4 regions of the Megasphaera sueciensis genome follow, and region 1 is predicted to be linked to each of the others. Evidence: riboswitches for the same ligand, from Rfam matches in the RefSeq annotation. Region 1 holds a riboswitch; each other region holds the start of a gene.
The links. A riboswitch is a leader RNA that binds a small molecule or an ion and turns the genes downstream of it on or off. The one in region 1 is predicted to bind S-adenosylmethionine.
Positions count from the first base shown of each region.

Region 2: linked by a shared signal. The riboswitch ahead of NXG62_RS08020 (MetQ/NlpA family ABC transporter substrate-binding protein) and the one ahead of metK (methionine adenosyltransferase) in region 1 are both predicted to bind S-adenosylmethionine.
Region 3: linked by a shared signal. The riboswitch ahead of NXG62_RS11805 (trans-sulfuration enzyme family protein) and the one ahead of metK (methionine adenosyltransferase) in region 1 are both predicted to bind S-adenosylmethionine.
Region 4: linked by a shared signal. The riboswitch ahead of NXG62_RS08575 (MetQ/NlpA family ABC transporter substrate-binding protein) and the one ahead of metK (methionine adenosyltransferase) in region 1 are both predicted to bind S-adenosylmethionine.

Region 1 covers NZ_CP116939.1:708,888-714,092, reverse strand. The annotation lists gene gmk (guanylate kinase) at 1-409, shown strand, start outside; gene rpoZ (DNA-directed RNA polymerase subunit omega) at 422-631, shown strand; gene coaBC (bifunctional phosphopantothenoylcysteine decarboxylase/phosphopantothenate--cysteine ligase CoaBC) at 647-1,849, shown strand; SAM riboswitch class I at 1,906-2,009, shown strand; gene metK (methionine adenosyltransferase) at 2,061-3,251, shown strand; gene priA (primosomal protein N') at 3,353-5,205, shown strand, end outside.
Region 2 covers NZ_CP116939.1:1,656,891-1,662,095, reverse strand. The annotation lists gene speC (ornithine decarboxylase) at 1-1,058, shown strand, start outside; gene NXG62_RS08020 (MetQ/NlpA family ABC transporter substrate-binding protein) at 1,161-1,994, opposite strand; SAM riboswitch class I at 2,087-2,181, opposite strand; gene brnQ (branched-chain amino acid transport system II carrier protein) at 2,322-3,653, shown strand; T-box leader at 3,738-3,991, shown strand; gene NXG62_RS08010 (energy-coupling factor ABC transporter ATP-binding protein) at 4,044-5,205, shown strand, end outside.
Region 3 covers NZ_CP116939.1:2,447,667-2,452,871, forward strand. The annotation lists gene NXG62_RS11795 (MetQ/NlpA family ABC transporter substrate-binding protein) at 5-829, opposite strand; gene NXG62_RS11800 (pyridoxal phosphate-dependent aminotransferase) at 850-2,022, opposite strand; gene NXG62_RS11805 (trans-sulfuration enzyme family protein) at 2,127-3,257, opposite strand; SAM riboswitch class I at 3,334-3,432, opposite strand; SAM riboswitch class I at 3,599-3,700, opposite strand; T-box leader at 4,180-4,402, shown strand; gene NXG62_RS11810 (uroporphyrinogen decarboxylase family protein) at 4,448-5,205, shown strand, end outside.
Region 4 covers NZ_CP116939.1:1,782,566-1,787,770, forward strand. The annotation lists gene NXG62_RS08560 (LutC/YkgG family protein) at 1-164, opposite strand, end outside; gene NXG62_RS08565 (hypothetical protein) at 1,047-1,184, opposite strand; gene NXG62_RS08570 (M20/M25/M40 family metallo-hydrolase) at 1,204-2,535, opposite strand; gene NXG62_RS08575 (MetQ/NlpA family ABC transporter substrate-binding protein) at 2,576-3,397, opposite strand; SAM riboswitch class I at 3,466-3,564, opposite strand; gene pbp4b (penicillin binding protein PBP4B) at 3,633-4,934, opposite strand; gene NXG62_RS08585 (S-layer homology domain-containing protein) at 5,130-5,205, opposite strand, start outside.

The DNA of each region.
Region 1 (5,205 bases):
TTTAGAATATGCGCAGGTATATGAGCATTATTACGGAACGCCTAAAGAATACGTGTTTAATATGCTCCAGCAAGGAAAGAATGTTATGCTGGAAATAGATATTCAAGGTGCAATGCAGATAAAAAAGAAATATCCTAAGGCAGTGTTTATTTACGTTATTCCGCCTTCCTTGGATATTTTGGCTAACCGTTTGAAAAGCCGTCATACCGATTCGGCAAATGTTATTGCCGGACGATTGGCTAAAGTAAAAAATGAGTTAGAATGGTTATCAGAGTATGAATATGTAGTTATTAATGATGTATTAGAATTGGCTGTTGAACGCGCTGCTGCGATTATTGTGGCGGAACAGTGCAAAGTTTCCCGTAATCATCATTTAATAACTTCCATTCATGCACAATTTGAAGATTAGGAGTGATATGTTATGTTAATTAAACCGACCTTAGAATCTCTAATGACAAAAGTAGATAGCAAATATACATTGGTAACATTGGCGGCTAAACGCGCGCGTGAGTTAAATGACGGTGATGCACCACTTGTGGATACAAAATCCGAAAAGGTTGTATCTATTGCTATGGAAGAGATTGATGAAGGTAAAATTACATATAAAGCCCCGAAAAGCGGCATAAAATAAAAGTTGGTGATTCCGATGTTATTAAATAATAAGAAGGTTATTCTCGCTGTTTGTGGGGGTATTGCGGCATTTAAGGCCGCTGAAATTGCCAGTTTATTGTGTAAACGAGGCGCGGAAGTCAAATGTATCATGACTGAAAATGCGGCAAAATTTATTACCCCTCTGACATTACGTGAAATAACAGGTAATCCTGTTACTGTATCTATGTGGAACGAAGTAACTAATTGGCATGTTGAACATATCGCGTTGGCATCTTGGGCAGATGTGTTTCTTATCGCACCGGCTACGGCTAATTGCATTGGAAAAATTGCCGGTGGCATTGCTGACGATATGCTTACCACTACGGTAATGGCTACTAAGGCTCCTGTTGTCATTGCGCCGGCTATGAATACAAATATGTATTTAAATCCGATTGTTCAACACAATATGGAAAAGTTAAAAAAATATGGGTATTCCATTATTACACCTGATGCAGGATTATTAGCTTGTGGTGTTACAGGAATCGGTCGTCTTCCTCAACCTGTTTCCCTTGTTGATTATATTGAAATGAAAGCTTGCTGTACTGCACAGTTAAAAGGGAAAAAGGTAATTGTAACTGCCGGTGGAACGCGGGAGGCAATCGATCCGGTGCGATTTATTGGAAACCATTCCAGCGGCCGTATGGGCTTTGCCATTGCCAAAGCCGCTGTATTGGCCGGCGCTGATGTAACCTTAATAGCTGGAGTTACAAGTTTAGAAACACCACTAGGTGTAAAGCGCGTTGATGTTGTCAGTACAAGAGATATGAAACAAGCGGTAGATTCGCTATATGATGACACCGATATTGTTATAAAAGCAGCCGCTGTTGCTGATTATCGTGTTCAAACCCCAGCCAAAGATAAAATTAAAAAATCAGAAGATACATTAGTATTATCAATGGAAAAAAATCCTGATATATTGTATGAACTGGGACAACGTAAAAAAAATCAGATACTTGTCGGATTTGCTGCGGAAACAACAAATGTGATTCACTATGGAATGGAGAAATTGAAGAAAAAAAATCTGGACATGCTTGTTGCAAACGATGTAAGTGCTGCTGGTGCAGGATTTAAAGTAAACACAAATGTTGCAACATTGCTATTTCCTGATGGAATGAGCGAAAAGTTTGATATAATGGATAAATTTGATTTGGCTGCTATTATTATTGATCGTGTTACAAAAATAATCAATAAATCTTAAGAAAAGGTCTTGCAATATTATCGTATATCATTTAAAATAATAAATTGAAATGAATATTGCCATCAAGAGACGACGGAGGGATTGGCCCGATGATGCCGCAGCAACCTTTCAGCTAATGAAAACGGTGCTAAATCCAACAGTGCAAACTGGAAGATGGGTATGAAAATAACCCCTCTTTTACAGAGGGATTTTTTTTAGGAGGAAAATAATAATGACAAAAAATCGCGAATTTTTTACATCTGAATCTGTTACAGAAGGTCATCCTGATAAAATGGCTGACCAAATTTCAGATAGCATTCTTGATGCTATTTTGGAAAAAGATAAAAATGCCCGTGTTGCTTGTGAAACTTTGGTTACCACTGGAATGGTACATGTGGTTGGTGAAATTTCAACTACATGTTATGTTGACATTCCGCATATTGTCCGGGAAACGATTCGCGGCATTGGGTATACCCGAGCTAAATATGGTTTTGATTGTGATACTTGCGGTGTATTGGTTTCACTTGACGAACAGTCACCGGATATTGCCATGGGTGTTGATAAAGCCAGGGAAGTAAAAGACGGTGATAGTGATGCATTCGATGCAATTGGAGCCGGTGATCAAGGAATGATGTTTGGATACGCTACCAATGAGACAGATGACTATATGCCGCTGCCTATTTCTTTGGCACATCGGTTAGCCCGTCGGCTGTCCAAGGTCCGCAAAGATGGTACATTGTCGTATCTTCGCCCCGATGGCAAAACGCAAGTGACTGTCGAATATGATAATGGCCGGCCAGTACGCATTGATACGATTGTAATTTCTGCACAGCATAGTCCTGAAATTACACGGGAACAAATTGAAAAAGATTTACTGGAATATGTCATCAAACCGGAACTTGCAGATGGATTATTTGATGACAAAACAAAATTGTTCATTAATCCAACAGGACGGTTTGTTATCGGCGGACCTCAGGGAGATTCAGGACTTACCGGTCGTAAGATTATTGTTGATACCTACGGAGGTATGGCTCGGCATGGCGGCGGTGCGTTTTCGGGTAAGGATCCTACGAAGGTGGACCGTTCAGCTGCTTATGCAGCTCGTTATGTAGCCAAAAATGTTGTGGCAGCAGGATTAGCTGATAAATGTGAAATCCAGCTTGCGTATGCCATCGGAGTAGCTAACCCGGTATCCATTCATGTGGAAACTTTTGGTACAGGTAAAGTCGAAACTGATGTAATTGAAACTCTTATAAAAAAACATTTTGATCTTCGTCCAGCGGGTATTATTGAAATGCTTGATTTACAACGACCCATATACAAACAAACAGCTGCATATGGACATTTTGGTCGTAATGACTTGGATCTTCCATGGGAAAAAACAGATAAAGCAGAAATGCTTCGGAAAGAAGCCAATTTATAATAGTACAAAGTTTGTTTATTTTGCGTTATAATATAGGTGCGCATAAATTATCAAAGAGAGACATTTATGTCTCTCTTTTTTTTTGACAGGAGTATATCATTATGATTGCAGAAGTAATCATCAATATAACCGCTAAAAGACTGCAAAAAACATTTTCCTATATCATTCCTGAAGAACTTTTCGTTCATGTGGGGACCCGCGTGTTAGTTCCTTTTGGTCATCGCCAAGAAGAAGGTGTTATTGTAGCTCTTCACCAAGACTATCCTGTACAACATGAGTATGTATTAAAACCAATTATTTCGGTCTTGTCCGTACAAGCGGGATTTCAAGAAGAAATGATCGCTACTGCTTTGTGGATCAGTGACTATTATTTATGCAGTATATCCGATTCACTGCGTTTGTTTATGATTGAAAAGAAAGGAATCGTTGCCCATACGTATGTGTCTGTCGAAAATAAAGATATGCTTTTGCTGATGGGAGGAAAAAACATATGGGAACATCTCAAAAATAAGAAGAATGTAGATAAAAAAACATTATGCAACCAATTTAGTCAAACATTTATTGAAAAACTTATTGAAAAACATGTTTTGAAAGAAGAAAAACAGTTACAAAATAAAATTGCTGATAAAACAGAGAAATGGTTGTATTTTGCAGAGGATGACCATCAATGTATATTAAAAAATCGTAAGAAGCAAATGCAATTATTGGCGGAATTAAAGGAAAAAGAAGCTGCTCCCATTTCCTTTTGGATCCAAAAGGGTTATAGCCGAGACATTATACAGCATTTGGTTCAAACGAAACTAGCGGTTATTAATATTAAATTAAAGCAGACTGTAGATTTAACAGAAAAAGAGACAGCGGATAAACCGTGGCAGCTTACACCCGAACAGAAGCATGCGGTCACTGTAATTAAAAATGATACCCACGGGTATACTTATGTATTGCACGGTGTTACGGGCAGCGGAAAAACTGAAATATATATGAATTTAGCCGAAAATGTTATTGCTCAAGGCAAACAAATTATTGTTCTTGTGCCTGAAATAGCTTTGACAGGACAAATTGTGCGAAGATTTATACGTCGTTTCGGAAATGATATTGTTGTTATGCACAGCCAATTGTCTAAAGGAGAACGCCAGAATAACTGGCTTCGTATGCAAAAGGCGGAAAGTCATATTTGTATTGGTGCCAGATCCGCCATATTTACGGCTGTTTCCAATCTTGGCCTTGTTATTGTTGACGAAGCGCACGATAGTTCTTACAAACAGGATGAAACACCACGCTATCATGCTGTTGCTGTTGCTCGTAAACGAGCTTCTTATTACGGATGTCCTGTTATTTTGGGAAGCGCTACTCCGTCCTTGGATTCCTATTATAAAGCCCGCAATGGCGAATATGTTCTTTTAGAACTAAAGCAGCGAGTTAAAAATAAACCACTGCCTCACGTTACCGTCGTAGATATGCGGGAGGAGTTAGCACGAGGAAACAGAAGTGTTATTTCTGACGCGTTGTCTAAATTACTGGATCAAACGCTGGCATGCAAGCAACAGGCTATTATTTTATTGAACCGACGCGGATTCTCTACTTTTGTGATGTGCCGGAAATGCGGGTATGTCGTAAAATGTAAGACCTGTGATGTGGCAATGGTATATCATAAAAGCCAGCATACTCTGCGGTGTCATTATTGTGATACGGAAACTCCGGTTCCTGTTATTTGTCCTTCTTGCGGGAGCAAATATATTAAGTTTTTTGGCACAGGAACGGAGAAAGTAGAGGAACAGCTGCATGACATGTATCCGCAGGCTCGTATAGTTCGCCTTGATCAAGATACAACTATCAGGAAAAACAGCGGTGACAAGATTATCGAAGCGTTTCGACGACATGAGTATGATATCCTTTTAGGTACACAAATGGTTGCGAAAGGGCATGATTTCCCTGATGTGAGTGCAGTGGGAAT
Region 2 (5,205 bases), 950 kb from region 1:
AACGGTATTGCAATCATAAGCGTTTTAATAATTCTTTTATGGCGAATGCCTCGACGAGTCCGTTTTATCCGATGTTTGCAACTATTGCTGTCAATGCAAAAATCCATTCGGGCGATGCGGGACGTAAAATGTGGAGGGATTGTGTTAAGATGGGCATCAAAGTCCGTAAAGATATTTTGCGGCGCTGTGAATATATTAAACCTTTCATATCTCCTATTGTACATGGAAAGCGCTGGCAGGATGGGGATACGGAGGCGATGGTTGATGATTTGGCTTACTTTTCCTTTGAGCCAGGAGCTAAGTGGCATGCTTTTGAGGGATATGGACCCGGGCAATATCTAGTGGATCCTTGTAAGCTTTTACTTACCACTCCGGGAATCAATCCGGAAACAGGACAGTATGAAGAATTTGGCATTCATGCTAATATTTTAGCAACTTATTTGCGTGGGAATGGCGTTATTCCAGAGAAATGTGATCTTAATTCTATTTTATTCTTGTTGACGCCGGCAGAAAATAAAAATAAACTACGTTTCCTCACATCACAACTTGTACGTTTTGAACGCTTTATTGAAAAGGATGTTCCTATGGAGGAAGTACTTCTTGGTGTGTATAATTTGCATCCGGCACGTTATGCAGGATATCATATACGGCAGCTTTGTCAGGAAATGCATGATTTTTATAAGGACCGCAATGTTAAAGATTTGCAAAAGAAATTATTTCGCCGGGAATATTTTCCGGAATATGTTATGAATCCGCAAGCGGCACAATATGCTTTTATTCGCGGACAAAGCGAACTTGTACCATTATCTGAGATAGAGGGGCGTATTGCGCTTGAAGGAGCCCTCCCGTATCCACCAGGGGTCCTCTGCGTTGTACCTGGAGAACGTTGGTCACAAACTGCTGTGCAGTATTTTCAAACACTGGAAGAAAGTATCAATATTCTTCCAGGCTTTGCTTCGGAAATTCAAGGCGTATACCTTGAAAAAGAAGACACTAAAACAAAAGCTTACGGATATGTATTGACAGAAAAAGCGGAAAAAGATATATTAAAGAAATAAAAATAAAAGCCGTTCATTATATACAAACTAATGAACGGCTTTTATTTTTATTCAGGACAGACAGGAATCTTATCATTTTATAAAATAGATAGCATAGCATTATCAGAAACTGGGAAGAATAGCTCCCTTATATTTTTCTTCGATGAATTTTTTGACTTCCGGTGATTGCAATGCCTTTATCAGTTTTTGAATTTCGGGACGATTGATGTCTCCTTCACGGACCACGAGAATGTTGGCATATGGAGAATCTTTTGATTCCAGATATAATGCATCTTTTAAAGGATTAAGATTTGCTTCCATAGCGAAGTTTGTATTAATGACGGCAATATCTACATCACTTAAGGAACGGGGAATTTGTGCAGCGTCTAGCTCAACAAACTGAAGTTGTTTTGGATTATTTGTAATATCTTGTACTGTTGAAGTAATGTTATCTTTGTCTTTTAACGTAATAAGACCGGCTGATTGAAGTATGAGCAATGCCCGGCCGCCATTGGTTGGATCATTTGGAATCGCTACTTTGGCATTGTCGGGAAGGTTCTTTAAATCCGTGATTTTCTTTGAATATACACCCATCGGTTCCAAATGAACTTTGCAGGCTTCTTGAAGTTTTAGACCATGTTCGGCATCGAATTTGTCCAAGTATGGTTTATGTTGAAAAAAGTTAGCATCTAGTTCTTTGTCGGCAAGAGCCAAGTTGGGTTTTACATAGTCCGTGAATTCAACGATTTTTAGATTTACTCCTTCTTTTGCAAGTAATGGTTTGATTTCGTTGAGAATTTCACTGTGAGGTACCGGTGTAGCACCGACGGTGATGGTGACATTTTTGGAACCGTCTTTGTTGTTCTCGGGAGTGCTGCTGCCGCAGCCACTGGCAAGGAGCGCTAGTGACAAAAGAGTTGTAGCAGCTAGAAAAGTGAGTTTTTTAAATTGTTTCATGCATGATTCCTCCTAGGGGGATAGATTTGACACCGAGCTTTTTCCATAAAAATAACCTCTTTCCCAAAAGAGAAAGAGGCATGTAAAACGTATCTTTATCTCTCGGAATTTCTTCCGCAGGAATTGGCACCGTGTTATCGGTTGCCGGGCTTCATAGGGCCAGTCCCTCCGCCTCTCTGGATAAAAGCATCTGTAATTGTCTTATAAACGAGTATATCATGAAAAAATAAATTGTCAAGAAAAAAAATTTTTTGACATGGTTACTGTTTACAGGTACAATACGTAAGTATGGAAGACTGCGGATGCTCTTGAAAGGAGCTTCGCTATATGTTAAAAAAAGGTATGCAGATTGGATTATTATTATTCGGCATTTTCTTTGGTGCCGGAAATCTTATATTTCCCCCGTCCCTCGGCTTTCAAGCGGGGAATCAGTTTATGCCGGCCATTATTGGTTTTATTGTAACCGGAGTTGGCATGCCTGTTATTGCACTTATTGTGGGAACTTTTAATCCCGGTGGTTTCCGTGCGGAAATGAATCGTAAAATTTCACCGTTATTTTCTTTACTTATACTTTCTCTTATTTATTTATCTATTGGGCCGTTAATGGCGATACCTCGTACAGCAGCGACATCATTTTCCGTTGGCATTCTCCCTATTGTAGGTAATGGAACTTGGCAACTGGCTGCTTATACTATTCTGTATTTTGGATTGGCGTGGTGGCTGGCTATTACACCCTCTAAATTATTATCGCGCGTCGGTAAGGTGTTAACCCCGATTTTTGCAATTATGATTATTCTGCTTTTTACTTTGGGGCTGACCGTTTTTACGACGCCGGAATTGGCGATTCCCATCGGTAAATACGCCGAAGCAGCTTTTGGCAGTGGTTTTATCGAAGGGTACAATACAGTAGATACACTGGCATCTTTTGCTTTTTGTATTATTGCGTTGAATACGTTGAAGCAATTGGGTTTTAATTCAATGAAAGAATATTATACCAGCGTGTGGTCTGCCGGTATATCCGTGGCAGTGCTTATGTCGGTTTTATATATGGGACTGGGGTTCTTAGGAAATCATTTTCCTATTCCAGCAGCAGTGTACCATGATCCGGCGGTCAATATTGGTGCATATGTATTGACGCAGGCTTCGTATGAGCTGTTTGGCAGCATAGGTGTATGGTTTTTGGCGGTTATGGTAGTTATTACTTGTTTTACGACCTCCGTTGGACTTATTACATCTGTTGCAGAATTTTTTTCTCAGGAATTTCCCATTATATCATATAAACAGTATGTTACTATATGTTCTTTGGTAAGCTTGGCAGTGGCAAACTTGGGACTGAACCAAATTATTAAAGTGTCCCTGCCGATGCTGTTGTTCTTGTATCCTATTGCTATTTCTGTTGTGGTATTGATTATTGTCAATAAATTTGTACTATTGTCTCGTATAGGTATGAGATTAACCATAACCGTAGCAGCAGGTATTGCGGTAATTGATATATTGAATCAATTTGCTCACCTTGCGTGGGCACAATCTTTTATATCCATGCTGCCTTTGGGTACAAGCGGGCAAGGGTGGATTGTTCCGGTTATTGTTTGTGTTTTTCTTTCTCTTATACTGCCGCATAAGATCAGCGGTGATGTGGAAAAAGTCATAGATATTTAAAACTAAGGTGAGAGAGCTCCGTAGGTTTTCCAGTTAAAACTATTGACATACGTTAAAAATCAGGTATAATTATAAGTAACTTAAAATAAATCGATGAACGAAACGAGTACATACAAAACGACAGTTGCAGCGAGCCGATGACAGTGAGAGTTCGGTACAGGTCAATGAATGGAATGGATTCGGGAGATGCGGCCTGAACGGGAACAAGTAGGGCACGACGGTGTATTTCCACCGCTATCAAAGAAACGTGTATCGCTTAGGCCGTACATGTAAAGCCGGACTAATCATAGTCAATTGGGGTGGCACCGCGGAAGAATTATAAGCCTTTCGTCCCTTGCTTAATAAGCAAAGGATGAAAGGCTTTTTTTGTATAAATAGGAGGCTGAGATAATGGAACATATTGCGGATATTTCAATATTAGAATTTCATCACAGACAAGGTGGTCAATATAGATGGATTACGGTGAGTACATTGCTTTTAGCGATAGCGACTATTCTTCGTCTGGTATCTCCGAGTGTGGCTGGGTTTACTCCTAATTGGGCGATTGCGATGTATTGTATCGCGATTCATCTGACTAAGCCTACATATAAGCAATCCTTCGGTATTGGCATGGTATATGCTTTCGTTGGAGTTCTTACGTCCAAGGCGGCATTTCCCTACGGGGATTTCATTAGTGAGCCGGTTGCGGCGTTGCTTTGTTGTTTTGCAGTAAAACATTTGGATATCATTAAGTGTAAAGGGCATACGGTTCTTCCCGCTTTTACGGGATTGATTTGTACCATCATTTCCGGAACCATATTTTTAACAACTTTTAAATTAGCGTTGAATATTCCAGATTCAGTTTTTTTTAATGTGATGCTCCCGGCAGTATGCATTATAGGCCTTATCAACGGAGTGACAACCCCGGTATTGTATTATCCGGCAGAAAAATTGTTTGCCATGAGAGGAATCATTGACGTCAAATCAGAAGAAATGGAAGTATCCGATCATAGCCGATTTAAGTTAAGTCCATTGCGTGAAGGACTTATTTCTATGGAACATTTATCTTATACCTATAATAAAAAGAGTAAACCGGCATTGGATAATATTAGTCTTTCTATCCATCAAGGGGATTTCCTTGTCATTACAGGTGAAAGCGGAAGCGGCAAAAGTGCTTTGTGCATGGCGATGTCTGGAGCCATTCCACATTACTATGGAGGCGTTATGAAAGGAATGGTCTTTGTAGATAACAAAGCGACAACGCAAGTTAGTATTGCTGATCTTGTTTGTCATGTAGGCATGATGTTGGATGATTATGATAGTCAGTTGGTAGCAATGACGGTAGAAGAAGAAATCGCATTTAGCTTGCAGAACCAGGGGATTGCTCCGAACAAGATAGAAGAAGCAATCGAACATGCGTTAACAAAGGTCAAACTTACAGCGTATCGAAAACGTGAAATCAGTAAACTTTCGGGAGGACAAAGACAACGTTTGGTTATTGCGGGAGTTTTAGCTACCAATCCGGATATTTTGGTGTTTGATCAGCCGACATCTGCACTTGATCCGGAAGGAA
Region 3 (5,205 bases), 1.2 Mb from region 1:
TGTATTACCATACAGGAACAAGGGCTCCAGGGAAGTTCTCATTAATGTATTTTTTGACAGCCTCAGATTGGAATGCTTTGACAAACTTTTGATAAGCAGGATTATCTTTGTCTTCAGGACGAGCGGCAATTATATTAACATAAGGACTTGTATTATCTTCTACCGCGATAGCATCTTTTTGACTGTTTAAGCCAGCAGAAATAGCATACCCCGCATTGATAATAGAAGCATCCGTATCATCAAGAGAACGGGGAAGCTGAGCAGCTTCCAGCTCGATAATATGCAGCTGTTTGGGATTATCTACAATATCCTGAACTGTAATTTTTGTTGGGTCTTTTTCTTCCGCTAATTTTATCCAGCCTTGTTTTTGTAACAGCTGCAGAGCACGACCGCCATTCGAAGGATCATTTGGAATGGCAATTTTTGCGCCGTTAGGAATTTCTGTAGTAGATTTATATTTATGAGAATAAAGCCCTAATGGAGCTAAATAGGTTTTTCCTATACTGATAAGATGGGTGCCATTTTTTTCATTGAAAGAATTTAAAAATGGTTGATGCTGAAATGCGTTTAAATCAATATCTCCGTTTGCTAATGCTTGATCAGGGGTAATATAGTCAGAAAACGTTTTAACATGTATTTTGAGACCTTGTTTATCTGCTTCTTTAGCAACGACTTCTAAAATTTGTTCACTAGAGCCAGGAGTGACCCCTACAGTGATTTCCTTTTTTTCTTGTGATGCAGAATTAATATTTTGATTATCGCAGCCAGCAAACAAGCTAGCTGTAGTAATCAGTACAAAGGTAATAATTGCAATTTTTTTTAAATTCATAATGGATTCTCCTTTTGATTTCAAATAACTCTTCTTTTTATAATGCTTTTCATATGTTCCAGCCTGTTTAGTGCTTCATATAGTGTGGCGTCATCTTTGGCAAAATGTAAACGTATCAAATAGTTGACCGGTTCTTTGAAAAAAGATGAACCAGGCACAGCACCTATACCAACATCTCTTGCTAATACTTCGCAGAATTCCAAATCATCGGTAAAACCAAATTCGGATATATCCAGAAGAACGTAATACGCTCCTTGTGGATTAGTATGAATGATGCCTAAGCTATCTAATCCGTCAAGTAAAATATTTTTTTTATGTGTATATAAAGCTAATAAATCGTCATAATACTGTTGTGAAAATTTAAATCCAATGTAGGCAGCTTCTTGAAGCGGACTAGCAGCACCTACTGTTAAGAAATCATGTATTTTTCTTGCTCCTTCAATAATTGAAGACGGTGCCGTAATGTGTCCCAAACGCCAACCTGTAATGGAGTATGTTTTTGAGAGTGAACTACATGTTAATGTGCGTTCATACATGCCTGGTAAAGAAGCAAAGTATGTGTGAACATTTGGTTTATATACGATATGTTCATATACTTCATCGGTAATTACATAAGTATCATATTTATCGGCTAGAGTAGCTATATATTCTAATTCTTTTCTTGTAAATACTTTTCCGCAGGGATTAGAAGGATTGCATAGAATGAGAGCTTTAGGATGTTGTTGAAACGCGGCCTCTAATTCATCGGGATTAAAGGTGAATTCTGGTGGGTTTAAAGATACATAAATTGGTTCAGCACCAGAAAGTATAGTATCTGCTCCATAATTTTCGTAAAAAGGAGAGAATATAATTACTTTTTCTCCTGGATTCACAAGAGTCATAATTGCAACCATCATAGCTTCCGTACTGCCACAAGTAACAACAATTTCAGAGTTTGGGTCAATAGTACGACCCAACAGACGAGACCGATATTCTGCTAAAGCATCTCGAAAATTTTGAGCGCCCCAGGTTATAGCATATTGATGAGGACCGTTGTGAGCAACTTCCGCTAATCGATCTAAAATAGGTTTTGGAGGTTGAAAATCAGGAAATCCCTGTGATAAATTAATGGCATTATATGTTGCCGAAATGCGTGTCATACGACGAATGACAGAATCTGTAAATAACGATATTTTTTTAGATAATTCTTGCATATAGATTCCCTCTTTGTTTTGTATTATGTAGTGTGATTGCTATAATTTATATACCTTGGCGATTTGTTACGTTATCAAAATTCATAAGAGTCACTCCTTTTTGGTTATGCCAGTGCTTGTTTTAAGTCGGCGATCAAGTCGTTTACATTTTCTAAACCGACAGAAAGACGCAATAATTTTTCGTTGATGCCTTTGGCAAAGCATTCTTCTTTGGGAACATCGCAGTGTGTTTGCAGCAGCGGATAGGTGATCAATGATTCCGTACCGCCCAGACTTTCTGCAAACAGAATCAGTTTGACCCGTTGCAGAAGATTCACAGCCGTTTCTTCGGTATCTACTTCAAAGGAAATCATGCCGCCGAAGCCGGTTGTCTGCTTGGTATTGATTTCATAGCGGGGAGAGGAAGCTATCCCGGGATAATATATTTTCCGTATAGCCGGCTGCTTACTCAGCCATTTAGCGATGCGCAGTGCAGAGGCGGCATGGCGGTCCATCCGCAGCGGCAATGTTTTCAGACCGCGGCTGACGACCCAACAGTCGAAGGGAGATAGACAGGCGCCGATCGTTTTATGGAGAAAATGCAGCCGTTCGGCCTGTTCTTTATGAGCGGTGACAAGAAATCCTGCTAATACATCGTTATGTCCGGCCAGATATTTTGTGCCGCTGTGGACGACGATATCGGCACCTAAGGTAAGCGGTTTTTGAAAATAGGGAGTTAGGAAGGTATTATCGACGATGACCAGAATATGGTATTTATGGGCTAACTCGCAAATGGATTTAATATCGGTAATCTGCATCGTCGGGTTGGAAGGTGTCTCTACGTAAATCGCCCGGGTGTTTTTTTGGATAGCCTCTTTGACTGCATGCAAATCGCCGGTATCGAGGGCCGTAAAGGACAAGCCGTTCTTCTGGGAAATCTCATTGAAAATACGGATGGAACCTCCATATAAGTCGGCCGAATAGATGATGTGGTCGCCGGGCTTGAACAGTTCCAAGACGCAGGAAATAGCGGCCATGCCGGAAGAAAAAGCTAACGCGTCACACCCTTGTTCCAGCAAGGCCATGGTTTTTTCCAACTGTTCCCGCGTGGGATTTTGGGAACGGATATAGTCATAGCCGGTGCTTTGTTTGACGCCGGGATGAGCGAACGCCGTGGATAAATAAATAGGAGTTGTTACGCTCCCTGTTGAATCGGGATGATAGCCGCCGTGAATGCAATCTGTTTCAAATCTCATAGAATAAATGCCTCCTTAATAAAATGGACAATAAAAAAGACGCCATGGCAGATGGCGTCGCAAAAAAGCGGGTGCGTGTTCATCTGCCGGATAAAATCCGCTGGAATTGGCACCTTCCCGTATGGGGGTTGCCGCAGCGTCATAGGGCCAGTCCCTCAGCTGCTCTGGATGAAAGAGTCGTATTGTATTATAAAAAATCATAACACAATATTAAGTTGTGTGAAGCATTATGATAGTCAAATTTTTTAAGTACCTCATAGTGCAGATCTCCTTGTGGGAACAAAAGAATGTAATAAAAAAAACGTCATCGACGGATGACGTAAATACAAAGGTATATACTAATATCATCGGTCAGGAAGAAATCCTGCTGGAATTGGCACCTTCCTATCAAGGAGGTTGCCGCAGCGTCATAGGGCCAGTCCCTCAGCTGCTCTGGATGAATATGTAATTGTGGTTATCAGACTACACTATTGCAATCAATTTGTCAAGAGGAAAAATCAAGAATAAAAAAAACAAGAATTCTCTTGACAAACAATTGAATAACGTGTACCATATCGGTAAACATTGAAAATGCAATGACCAAAACAAGTACACGTATATTTATGTCCTACAGAAAACGCGAGCCATCGGCTGAGAGCTTGCGGGAAACATAAGTGCGATGGAATGCCTTTGGGAGCAGACCGACCGAAAATAGTAGGCCGGATCCGGTTGCCGCCGTTAATGGAAATAGTTGCAGCGAGTGCTGTAAACAGAGTGGAACCACGGACCACCGTCTCTGTATAAGGAGATGGTGTTTTTTTGCGTGTTAAATACTAAATTTGGCCGCGTTTTGTTTTCAGTGTATCCATCATTCACAAAATAGGAGGAATAGGAGAGGTGATGAAATAGCATAGCTATAAAATATACAAAAAAAGTATACATTAATAATGCGATGATCAAAACAAGTACACATACATAGGCTTTTTACAGAGAACGCAGATCAATGGCTGAAAATTTGCGAAAATGACTAGTATGGGGAATGCCTTTGAGAGCAGAACAGCTGAATTTTAGTAGGCTGTGTCCGGTGCCGCCGTTATCGGTTTTGAGATACAGCACAAGTATATATGTGTTGTAAACAGAGTGGAATCGCGGCCATCGTCTCTGTACAGGGGACGATATTTTTTTATCTAAAATTAAAAGGAGATGTTCGTATGTCACAAACAAAAAAAGAATTAGTATTAGCAGCACTTGATAACAAACCGGTGGATCGTGTTCCCGTTGGATTTTGGTTCCATATTTTACCGATACCTACTGTTCACAGTGCCAATGCTTTTAAAAATCCGCAATTAGCTAAACTTGTTTTGGCTGGAGAAGAAGAATATTTAGATACCGCAAAACCTGACTTTGCTAAAATTATGACGGATGGTTTTTTTACATATCAGCAGGATGTATTATCAAAAGTAAAAACTATTGATGATTTAAAAGGACTTCAGCCTCTTCCTGAACATGATAGATGGTTTACTGATCAGATTGCATATGCAAAAAAATTAAGTAATCGTTACAGCAATGAAATTTTATTATTTTATAATGTCTTTTGTGCTGCAACAACATTAAAATTTATGTTGCCGGATGGCGATACTAGTTTAACGACACTTATTCAAGAAAATGAAGAAGTAGTAAAGCGTGCACTGGATATTATTAGTGATGATTTGGCGGTTTTATCTCAGCGAATTATAAAAGAAGCCGGCATTACTGGAATTTATTTGAGTTTGCAAAATATTAAGGGACTTAATCGTGAAGCGTATGAACGTATTTTGACGCCGGGGGAAAAGAAAATTTTATCGGCGGCAAATCGTGCCAGCGCATATAATATTCTCCATATCTGCGGCTATTTGGGCCACCGCAATGATTTATCCTGGTATACAGAGTATGATGTTAAGGCGATTAACTGGGCGGCTCATATTGAAGA
Region 4 (5,205 bases), 1.1 Mb from region 1:
TTAACGTATTCTGTTTGAACAACGGCTGCTGTAGTATCTCCTCTATCGGAAAATACCTTCTTCAATGTCGGAATCAATTCTGCCTTGCTGCAATGTGCACATTGTCCACTCAAGGCAGTCAATTTTTCCTCAAAGCTCTGATACAATTCATCTGCTTTTTCCATTTTCACACCTCTTTCATAAAAATAGCACTGATAAAACGTAGGTCATTCCTCTATCTGGGGATGACATAAAATAAAAAAAATGTCAAGCCCAAAGAAATTTTAAAGTAGATTTTTCCATACCACCTCACTAAAATCCTCACCCCGTCAACAGAATGAGGAAAGCGTTTCTCCATATAGAATAAAACATACGCAATAAAAGGAATTTATTTAAAACCAACAGAAACAAGTAGTATAAAACAACTAATACTTTCACCTAAATACTGTTATCATGTAAAATCACAACTGTCTCTTTACGTATTGTCCATAAAATAGATAAAACTATAATATAAAAAAGCCTATAAGCCTATAGCAGTATCGGCAATTCTTAAAAAATAAGGTACAGCCAACATTGTTTAACATATCTACCATCCGGCAGGCTTTGGCAATAACGTCCAAGTCTATTAAAAATCTTGCAATTTTCCTTACTTAAATTATTCTGTTGAAATAAATTCCGTTGAGATTATGCTTATATTATACAATTTCATTGTTAATTTTACAATAACGCTATGCATTTTATTCATCTATTTTATTGTTAAATTCACATTATAACTATGTGTTTTATTTATAGGATAAGCATATCTTATGTAATAATGCCACATTTTAGTAAAAACTTATACAAAATGTGGTTTTATGAATAATAAAAAAAGTTTCTCCGGACAGATAAAAAAAAAGAAATCCTTTTCATATATTACAATAACGCATTTTACGAACGCAAACTTTGTGATTTTTTTAACATATAATTTCCTATTCAAATTTAAACTCAGCAACTTGTATAAAAATATATTAAAAATCGGCAACGCATTTTCTCTAAGGAAATATACGCTGCCGATAAAATCATACATACTACCATTTATAAAAAGATGCCACACAAAATCCTAGCATAACAATAAGAATAAGCATATTCAACAATGTAAAACCACTATATGCAAGCCATCCGGCAGCTATAACCGTAAGCACCGTAAATAAAGCCTTCTTCTTCATGAAAATACCGCCCCCGCTTTTAATATTCCAGCAAAAATGTCTTGAAAAACTGTTTTGATCCCGGCAATGCATCAACCGGAATTCTTTCATTAACCTGATGAGCCCCACCCCAGCGATGATCCACCAAAAACCCATCAAAGCGGAATACGCGCCGGACAACAGGTGTATAATAATGTGTATCCGTAGCTCCCAGCATAAGAAACGGAACAAGAATAATGTTCTTCCCATAAAGCGTATGAAGTACCCTTTCTACCGTTCTATAATCATCACTATCCGGCGTCGAGGTAGGCATGGGATCTTCTCCTGAAACATGGCGCAGCCGGACTCCTTCAGGCAAAAATTGCTGTAAATATTGCATGACCGATTCTATGGTATCTCCCTGCAATATGCGGCAGCTCATTGTCATCCCTACATGGGAAGGAAGGACATTCGGCTGATTGCTGGCCTGCGCCATTGTAAATGCAAAAGTGGTATGAAGCATAGCATCTAGTTCAGGATCCTGACGTGCCAGTGCACACAACTCCTCCCAATATTTTTTCGGCTCTTGATAAATTCTTTTTTTATCTCCATCTTCAACTGCCGCGGCTGCTTTAAGCTGTGCTTCTGCCAATGGAATCAATCGATACGGATACGGATGTGCTTCAATATCTACAATTGCTTTAGCCACTGCGCCCAAAGCGGTTCCCAATCCAGGTTTGCTGGCATGCCCCCCCGCGGAATCTTTATAAATTTCAATATTAACACAAGCTTTTTCACCTAACCCGATCCGTGCAACAAGCTTATTGTCTTTGCCACGGACAATAGAACCACCTTCGTCAAAGGTACAGCCAATCGTCACACCTTCCGTTTGCAGATTTTGGCATAATAAACGTGCACCATCCGGACCATCAGCCCGATAAATCTCTTCCCCAAATCCCAAGGAAATATATAAATCATACGGTGGACGCCAACCAGAAGCAAATACATCTTCTACCGCTTCCATCTCTGCGGCAAGCAAATGCTTGCAATCTGTTGTACCACGACCGTATACGCAGTCATCCACTAATTCTCCTGAAAAAGGATCATATGTCCACTGCGCTAAATCACCAACCTCCACCACATCTTGATGCGCCATAAGCATAAGCGGTTCTTTTACCGGATTATCTGCCTTAAAACAAAATTGCAATCCTGCTTCGCCTATTTCCGTCAATCGAAATTCACGATAAATCGTTGGATAAAATTTCTGCAGCCACTGATGCAGTTTGCCAAATTCCCGCCAATCAACTTTATTGCCATATTCATTGGATATGGTAGCGCATTGAATTATTTTTTGAAAATGCGCTGTCATTTTTTTATCTTTCGTAACCTTCATGTCATGCACCTCGAATACTTAGATTGATTTCCTTTTTATTCTACCACGCCGGAACAAGAACACCCGCAAATTCCTTGTCAATATAATCTTTTACTGCCTGTGATTGAAATGCTTTAACAAATTTTTTATAAGCCGGGTTGTCTTTATCTGCTTCGCGGGCAGCGATAATATTAACATACGGACTCGTATTATCTTCTACGGCAATACCATCTTTTTGACTGTTAAGACCGGCAGAAATAGCATAGCCTGCATTAATAACAGAGGCCGCTGTATCATCCAAGGAACGGGGAAGCTGTGCTGCTTCCAATTCAATAATACGAAGATGCTTAGGGTTATCCACAATATCTTGAACGGTTACCTTCGTTGGTTCTTTTCCCTTTGTCAGCGTTATCCATCCTTGTTTCTGCAACAGCAACAACGCCCGTCCACCGTTCGATGGATCATTAGGAATAGCAATCGTCGCTCCATCGGGTATATCTCCAACGGTTTTATATTTATGGGAGTATAACCCTAACGGAGCTAAATAGGTTTGTCCTATACTAACTAAATGTGTACCATTTTTTTCATTAAAAGCATCTAAAAAAGGTTTATGCTGAAAAGAATTTAAGTCAATATCTCCACTGGCCAATGCCTGATCTGGTGTTACATAATCGGAAAAAGTTTTTACATGCACCGTCAAGCCTTCTTTAGCTGCTTCTTTTGTTACCAAGTCCATGATTTGTTCACTGGCACCCGGTGTAACACCAACAGTAATTTCCTTTTTTTCCTGCGAAGCAGAGCTACTTTGATTTCCACATCCTGCAAACAAGCTTGCCGCAGTAAACAGCGCAAGCGCAACAAGTACAATTTTTTTACATCTCATTTTCATCTCTCCTTAATAAAATTAACAAAAAAATCTTCGTCAAAAAAGACGAAGATTAATAACGTAATCGATCATCTTTCGAAATATTTCGCTGGAATTGGCACCTTTCCTTACGGAAGGTTGCCGCAGTGTCATAGGGCCAATCCCTCAACTGCTCTGGATGATATCGTTATGAAATTGTTGTTGCTATTCTAACATGCCGCTCCTTGTGCTGTCAATACAAAATTACCGTCTCTTATTGTACTGCTTTATATACCATAGAAATGATATCGCCATAGCTTACGGTCTTAAAATCATCTGTAACAAAGGTATTAAGTTGTCCTGGTACATTCGGTTCGTGAATCCGATTGGTTAAAAGAATAATGCATAAATTATATTTAGGATCAATGACAATATCCGTTCCCGTCCACCCCGTATGCGCTATAGCCTGAGAACTAGCATAAGAACCAAACTCCCATTCCTGATTTTGTAAACAATTTACATTCCACCCCAATGCAAATCGGGTATTGCGAGGGCGCATGTAGTCATCTATAACGTGAGGACTGCAAAGTGTGTAATTGCCATATCCCCCCTTGTTAAGTATAAGCTGTGCCAAAACAGCCAAATCTTCAGCCCGTGAAAACAAACCCGCATGACCGGATACTCCTTTCATGGAGTACCATGCTTTTTCATCCTGTACCTGTCCCTGTAAAGTGCCTGTACGTATCCCGGGAAAAGTTACCATTCCCCAACGCGTATTGCCACAAGGTTCCGTAGCAGCACAATCTTCTGGCTTAAATCCTTTACACAGCGGATTAAACAATGTATGGGTCAACCCTAATGGCCGATAAATCACATTCTCCGTATATGTATCCAGTCTTTGCTTTGTAATTTTTTCTATTACCGCACAAAGAATCATATAATCCGTGTCACTATACTGTATCTTCGTCCCCGTAGGATAAGAAAGCGGAATAGTATCTAAAAGTTTTAATGTCTTATCTCTATTCAAAGAATAAAAAGCGCCTGCCTGGGGTTTATAAAAACATATTTCCGGAGAAAAACCAGCTGTATGATCCATAAGATCACAAAGGCGGATTTTCTCACGACCATCACTGGTAAACTTAGGTAAATACGTCGATACCAAATCATCAGGACGAACTTTCCCCTCTCCTGTAAGCCTCATAAAAGCAAAAATCGCAGCATATATTTTCGTATTAGAAGCAATATCAAACAGGGTATCCACAGTCATAAGTTGACGCTTTTTTTCGGGGAGCAGTTGTTTTTGATCATACATTTTTGCCCAGCCATATGCTGTTTCTTTTATAATTTTTCCATCTTTTGCCACAAGCAGAACTGCTCCGGGAAATCCTCGTTTAACATCGTTTTCTATCACTGAATCAATACCTTGCAACTGCTTTCCCATACCATTGGAAGAAGGTGGGATTTCTTTGGTTAGAACCGGATAATGCTGCATTGCTTGCGGCGTAATATCCTTCGCAAATGCAGGCATCGTCAACATCATAATAAAAATGATAACTTGAAATAGGTTGCGTCTCACAGCAATGCCTCCTTTCCTACCATATTATATCATGTTAAGTATATACTCATACTAAAGCTTTTTTATTTTCAACAAAAATACAGGTAAAAAAGTGAACTCAATAAGGGATCCCTTTTCCGGAGTCCTTTATTGGGTTCGCTTTTTTGTGTAGGAAGATGTTGCCTACATAATGAATTTTACAAAAATCTTTTATATTTAGAAGAAGAAATTAAAGGTTGACTGCCAGCTATTATTTAGCTTATCTCCATCAATATATTTAATGCGGTCATAT